Linked DNA regions of Prochlorococcus marinus CUG1416. The main gene of each other region encodes a partner of the protein of the gene in region 2 in a complex. Links are inferred from orthologs where the notes say so. Each region holds a gene or a part of one and is shown on either strand. Other genes may lie near its edges.

Region 1 (3,245 bases), 140 kb from region 2 along the record:
TTTTCCTCCAGTTTGTCTCGCATATTTACCTTCACCTTTAGAACTAGACCTAATAGTTTCTCTATAAGAAACTTGAGGAGCACCAATATTAGCCTCAACTTTAAATTCCCTTAACATTCTGTCAACAAGGATCTCTAGGTGCAACTCTCCCATACCAGCGATTACAGTTTGATTTGTCTCTGGATCTGTACTTACCCTAAAGGTTGGATCCTCTTCAGATAAAGCTGTTAAAGCTTTTGATAATTTTTCCATATCACCTTTAGTTTTTGGCTCAACTGCCACGGATATAACTGGTTCTGGAATAAACAATGTCTCCAAGACTATAGGATCTTCTGTATTACATAAAGTGTCACCAGTTGTTGTGTTCTTAAGACCTAATACAGCTCCTAAATCTCCAGCCCTCAATTCGTCAACCTCCTCTCTTTCATCAGCTTTTAGAATAACTAATCTAGAAATTCTCTCTTTAGCGTCTTTAGTAGAATTCATGACATAACTTCCTTTTGAAAGAACGCCTGAATACATTCTCACAAATGTTAATTTCCCATAGGGATCTGACATTACTTTGAAAGCTAATGCACTGAAAGGAGCATTGTCATCTGAAGGTCTAACATCTTCTTTACCACTTGGTAAAACACCTTGTATTGGCTTTACATCAACTGGGGCTGGCAAGTAATCAACAACAGCGTCTAAAACAAGTTGAACACCTTTATTCTTAAAAGCCGACCCACACAATACAGGTACCAATCCATGTTTTAAAACCCCTTCCCTTATACCTTTTTTAAGTTGTTCTTCAGATAATTCTCCTGTTTCGAGAAATATTTCAATTAAATCTTCATCATTTTCTGCAACACTCTCCATCAACTTATTTCTCCATTCAGCAGCTTCCTCCTCCATTTCAGATGGAATTGGTGCCTCTTCAATATCAGTACCCAAGTCATTTTTGTAAAGATATGCTTTGTTAGCAACTAAATCAATAATGCCTGTGAGATCACCTTCAGCTCCAATAGGTAGCTGAATTGGGAGTGCATTTGCCTTTAGTCGATCTTTAATTTGCTTATTAACTTTTAAAAAATCTGCGCCAGTTCTGTCCATTTTGTTAACAAAAACCATTCTTGGGACAGAGTATCTATCTGCCTGACGCCAAACTGTTTCAGATTGAGGCTGCACTCCACCTACCGCGCAAAATACAGCTATGACTCCATCCAAGACGCGCATTGATCTTTCTACTTCAATGGTAAAGTCAACGTGCCCTGGAGTATCTATAATATTAATTCTGTGATCTTGCCAACTAGTAGATATTGCAGCAGCAGTAATAGTTATTCCTCTTTCTCTTTCTTGAGCCATCCAATCTGTTACGGCAGCACCATCATGAACCTCTCCTATCTTGTGGACGACACCTGAATAAAACAAGATTCTTTCAGTAGTTGTTGTCTTACCTGCATCAATATGAGCGGCTATACCTATATTCCTTACTCGCTGTAGGGGAAAGTCGCGTGCCAATTTTAAAACTCCAAATAAAATAATTTTTAGATAATTATAGTTCACCCTAAAAGTAAACTTTTATAATAATAAACTACTTAAGTACCTTTTTGACGAAATTAATATCTGTAATGTGCAAAAGCTTTATTAGCTTCAGCCATTTTATGAGTGTCTTCTCTTTTTTTAACAGCACTACCAGTTTCATTTGCTGCATCCATCAACTCACCAGCAAGTTTCTGGGACATACTTTTGCCATTTCTTGCACGTGAGAATGTAACAAGCCATCTTAATGCCATAGCTGTACCCCTCTCTTGGCGTACTTCCATAGGTACTTGATATGTGGCACCACCAACTCTTCTAGCTCTTACTTCGACAAGGGGAGTAGCATTTTTAACAGCTGTTTCAAATAATTCGACTGCATTCGCGCCAGTTCTCTCGCTTATTATAGAAAAAGCATCAGACAATATTCTTTGAGCTGTAGATTTTTTACCATGTTTCATCAATCGAGAAATCATCATTGAAGCTAAGCGACTATTAAATTGAGGATCTGGAAGAACTGGTCTTTTTACTGCTGCATTACGACGTGACATGTTTTTAAAAAGTGCTGTTTACAAATTAATCTTTTGGAGCTTTTGCTCCATACTTAGATCTGGATTGACGTCTATCTTTGACTCCAGCCGTATCTAAAGTTCCTCTTATTATATGATATCTAACTCCTGGTAAATCCTTAACTCTTCCACCCCTAAGTAGTACTACAGAGTGTTCTTGCAAATTATGTCCAATTCCCGGAATATAAGCCGTTACTTCAAAACCGGAAGTTAATCTTACCCTTGCAACTTTTCTTAGAGCTGAATTAGGTTTTTTGGGTGTTGATGTATAAACTCTTGTACATACCCCTCTCCTCTCAGGGCAGGCTTTTAATGCAGGTGATTTTGTTTTCCTAGTCAGACGTTTCCTTTCTGAACCTATTAATTGTGAGATGGTGGGCATCTATTATATTTAGATAAAAATAAACATTTATTCATCATAACCTTTTACGAGCACAAACTTAAAGTTTTTAATCATATTTTTTTTAAAATTTGTGAAATTAAAATTCTTTGGTAAATATTCATTATCTTTAGATTTATTTTCATATTTATTTTTATAATGGAAATATGTAAATAACTAAATAGAATTTAATAATCTATGGGAGAGGGTATCAAAAGAATCGTTGGACCATATAAAGATAGTTATTCCCCAAATGGAATAATTGGTGAGAAAGATGCCTGTGGAGTTGGTTTCATAGCAAATGTTAAAGGGATAGAAAGCAACTGGATCCTTAAACAATCCCTGAAGGGCCTTAACTGCATGGAGCATAGAGGAGGTTGTGGAGGAGATAGTGATTCAGGAGATGGAGCAGGCATTTTATGTTCAATTCCATGGAAATTGTTAGAAGAAGAAATGAATATTAAAAATAAACAAGACTGTTATAGAGGTTTAGGCATGGTTTTTATGCCTAATAAAAAAGAGAAAATTGAAGAATGTAAATCAATATGTGAGGAGGAAGCAAAAAAATTAAGCTTCAGCAATACATCTTGGAGAACAGTACCTGTTAATAATGAAATATTAGGTCCTTTAGCTAAAGCAAATGCCCCATTCATAAGTCAGTGGATTTTATTCATAGATAAAAAAGATAACAATGATATTGAAAGGCTTTTATTTCAATTAAGGAAAAGAATTGAGAAAAAGATAAGAGAAAGTTTTAAAAACCATGTTGGGGATTGTGA
Region 2 (3,252 bases):
GCCAACAGCAACATTATCCTTTCCCATAACGTCATTTGGCATAGGAAATCTATTATTTTTGTAATCCTCGATAATTTCAATTCCAGGAGATTTTCTTAATTCTTCAAGAGCATCTTTAGGTTCAACTACATCAGCAAATTCAATATTGATAGATTCAGAGTGAGCTCTCAGTACTGGAACTCGAACGCACGTAGCAGAGAGCTTTAAATCAGCAATATTTAATATTTTCCTGGTCTCATTAACCATTTTCATCTCTTCTTCGCAGTAATTATTTGCAAGCATGGGTGAATTATGTAAAAACAAATTAAAAGCTAGGGAGTATGGCAAAACTTCACTTTTTTGCAGATTACCCTGAAGATATTGTTCAGTTAAAAGTTTTAATTCCTCCATCGCCATTTGGCCTGCACCACTGACAGATTGATATGTTGAGACAATAACTCTTTGAATAGTTGAAAGTTTATTTAAAGGGGCTAAAACTAATGTCAACAAAATGGTAGTGCAGTTTGGATTCGCTATGACCCCATCATGATTGAATGCATCACTAGCATTAACTTCAGGAACTATAAGAGGTACGTTCTTATCTAATCTGAAAGCACTGGAATTATCTATAATTAAAGCATTTTGATCGATAATAGTAGGCAACCATTTTTTTGAAATACTTCCACCAGCTGAAGCTAAAACTAAATCAAGATTTAGAAATCCTTCCTTAGTTGTTTTTTTTGTAACTAATTCTTCACCTTTCCAAATAATTTTTTTCCCTTCTGACCGCTCTGATGAAAGTAAGACCAATTCTGATATTGGGAAATCGCGTTGTTCAAGAATTTTGAGTAATTCAGACCCTACAGCACCTGAGGATCCTAAAACAGCAACTTTTAATGGCCTATTAGGCAAAAACGGAGATTTTCTCACACTTAAAAAAGATTTTTATTAATAGATTGACTATTTTTTTTACTTTATCAAAAAATTAACTTTCAAGTAAATCACATAATGTGAAATAATTAAGTTCCGACTTATAGTAATAATTACAAAAACATGGCTAAAGAAGAATTAATAGTCAAAACAACTCCTCTGCCTCAAAGTAGAATTTCATTTGAATTAGAAATACCATCTGAGACATGCAAAACGTGTGTAAATGAGACAATCAATGCTATTAGTCGTTCGGCTAAAATTCCTGGATTTAGACTAGGTAAAATTCCTAAACAAGTCTTAATTCAAAGAATTGGCATCACACAATTACATGCTTCTGCTCTAGAAAAAATAATTGATAAATCATGGCAAGAAGCATTAAAAATAAAATCTATAGAGCCTCTAAGTGAGCCAGAATTGGTAGATGGATTTGAATCTTTACTTGAAAAGTTTAGTCCTGAAAAATCACTAAAGGTTACCCTTCAGACTGATGTTGCACCAGAATTAAAACTAAAAAAATCCAAAGGACTTAGTGTTGAAATTTCAAAAAATAAATTTGATTCTCAGTCAGTAGATGAAGCGCTAGAAAAATCTAGAAGTCAATTTGCAAATATTGTTCCAGTTACTAATAGATCAGCGAAATTAGGAGATATTGCTGTAGTTAGTTTCAAAGGGACATATAAAGACTCTGGTAAAGAGATTGATGGTGGAACAAGTGAATCAATGGATCTTGAGTTAGAAAAGAACAAAATGATTCCGGGTTTCGTTGAAGGAATAGTAAAGATGAAAATTGGAGATTCTAAAACACTTAACCTTAAATTTCCTGAAGATTATTCTCATGAAGATTCAAGGGGCAAAGAGGCACTCTTTGAAGTAAATCTTAAGGATCTTAAAGAAAAAGAATTACCCGCACTTAATGACGATTTTGCAAAACAGTCTGGCAATAAAGAATCATTAAAAGAGTTAAAGAAAGATATTGAAAAGCAACTAAAAGACAATTTTGAAAAAACTCAAAAAGATATAAAAATTGAAGCTTTATTAGATGCATTAACAAACGAATTAGTTGCTGAAATTCCAAAAACTATGATTGATATAGAAGTTAGGAATAATATTGAACAAACCGCGCAAAAATTTGCTCAACAAGGTCTTGATGTTAAATCTACTTTCACTCCGGAATTAGTTAAGTCATTGGCAGAGTCCACAAGGCCTCAGGCTGAAAAAAATGTTCAAAGAAATTTAGCTCTAAAGGCATTAGCAGAAACAGAAAACATAACAGTTGAAAAAGAAGAAATTGATTTAAAAATGAAAGATTATGAAGATGCAATCTCTAAATCTTCAAAACAAATAGATATTAAAAAATTAACAGAAGTAATTAGTAACGATTTGCTCAAAGAAAAATTAATAATATGGCTTGAAGAAAATTCCGAAGTTAAAGAAAAAACTACAAAATCTACCAAAACCTCCAAAACTACAAAAGCGACAAAAACTACGACAAAAACAACAAAAACAACAAAAACAACAAAAACAACAAAAACTCAAAATAAAAAAGAAAAAAAATAATTTATAAAATTTCTTACTAATTAATCAAAAACCTCTTAAATTAACAATAAGACGAAAACTATTTTGTGAATTCAGAAAAAAAACATTTAATCCAAAGCTCAATAAGTTCTTTTGAAAGCATTAATAAAACTAGTGCCGCTGTTCCTACGGTTATAGAACAATCTGGTAGAGGTGAAAGAGCTTTTGATATTTATTCAAGACTATTGAGGGAAAGAATAATTTTTTTAGGTACTGGCATTAATGATCAAGTATCTGACTCTCTTGTCGCACAATTATTATTTCTTGAAGCTGAAGATCCTGAAAAAGACATACAAATATATATCAACTCTCCTGGAGGCTCAGTAACTGCAGGAATGGCCATATACGATACTATGCAACAAATATCCCCTGATGTAGTGACAATATGCTTTGGAGTAGCTGCAAGTATGGGTGCATTTCTACTTTCTGGGGGAGCAAAGGGGAAAAGATTAGCTTTACCTAATTCTAGGATAATGATTCATCAACCCCTGGGAGGTGCACAAGGTCAAGCAGTAGAAATAGAAATACAAGCTAAAGAAATACTTTTTCTCAAGAAGACATTAAATTCGCTTTTAGCAGAACATACTGGTCAACCTTTAGAAAAGATTAATGAAGATACAGAAAGAGACTACTTTTTATCTCCCTCAGAAGCAGTCGAATATGGATTAATTGATAAAGTTATCAAAAAATGACAAGGGGGGGTTATTTTTTACGAAAATGATGACGAATCGATATTTATAAGCAATCCTAGTAAATAGGGAATATTGA

What was found.
Region 1: the proteins of tig (region 2) and rpsG are in contact, whole or in part, in a crystal structure (PDB 3GTY), measured with the Thermotoga maritima proteins. The link is inferred for Prochlorococcus marinus CUG1416 from one-to-one orthologs. Residues at the interface, in WP_004081061.1 of Thermotoga maritima: Glu122, Val124, Val129, Leu130, Tyr133, Glu188, Gly259, Ile262, Tyr263, Glu266, Ser270, Glu273, Gln274, Glu277, Arg308, Gln311, Ile312, Ser315, Tyr316, Glu325, Arg329, Arg336, Leu363, Phe366, Trp367, Arg373, Leu377, Arg381, Leu384, Glu387; in WP_004081843.1 of Thermotoga maritima: Lys34, Lys52, Lys55, Glu59, Arg62, Gln63, Glu66, Asn67, Lys69, Val71, Arg95, Ala109, Lys110, Lys111, Gly112, Arg113, Pro114, Glu117, Glu121, Ile124, Ala125, Tyr127, Asn128, Asn129, Thr130, Gly131, Lys135, Asp139, Arg142, Met143.

The regions. Positions count from the first base shown.
Region 1 is NZ_JAAORM010000005.1:394,804-398,048, forward strand. Bases 335-3,245 are described here. They hold rpsG (30S ribosomal protein S7), read right to left. Parts: upstream 2,070-3,245; coding sequence 1,599-2,069; downstream 335-1,598. Other genes in these bases: fusA (elongation factor G), read right to left, coding at 335-1,500; rpsL (30S ribosomal protein S12), read right to left, coding at 2,095-2,469; gltB (glutamate synthase large subunit), read left to right, coding at 2,665-3,245. In the rest of the region: more of fusA, read right to left, coding at 1-334.
Region 2 is NZ_JAAORM010000005.1:533,115-536,366, forward strand. The notes cover bases 332-3,249. They hold tig (trigger factor), read left to right. Parts: upstream 332-1,032; coding sequence 1,033-2,466; downstream 2,467-3,249. Other genes in these bases: HA146_RS09190 (aspartate-semialdehyde dehydrogenase), read right to left, coding at 332-909; clpP (ATP-dependent Clp endopeptidase proteolytic subunit ClpP), read left to right, coding at 2,532-3,176. In the rest of the region: more of HA146_RS09190, read right to left, coding at 1-331. UniProt on the Bacillus subtilis protein: Involved in protein export. Acts as a chaperone by maintaining the newly synthesized protein in an open conformation. Functions as a peptidyl-prolyl cis-trans isomerase.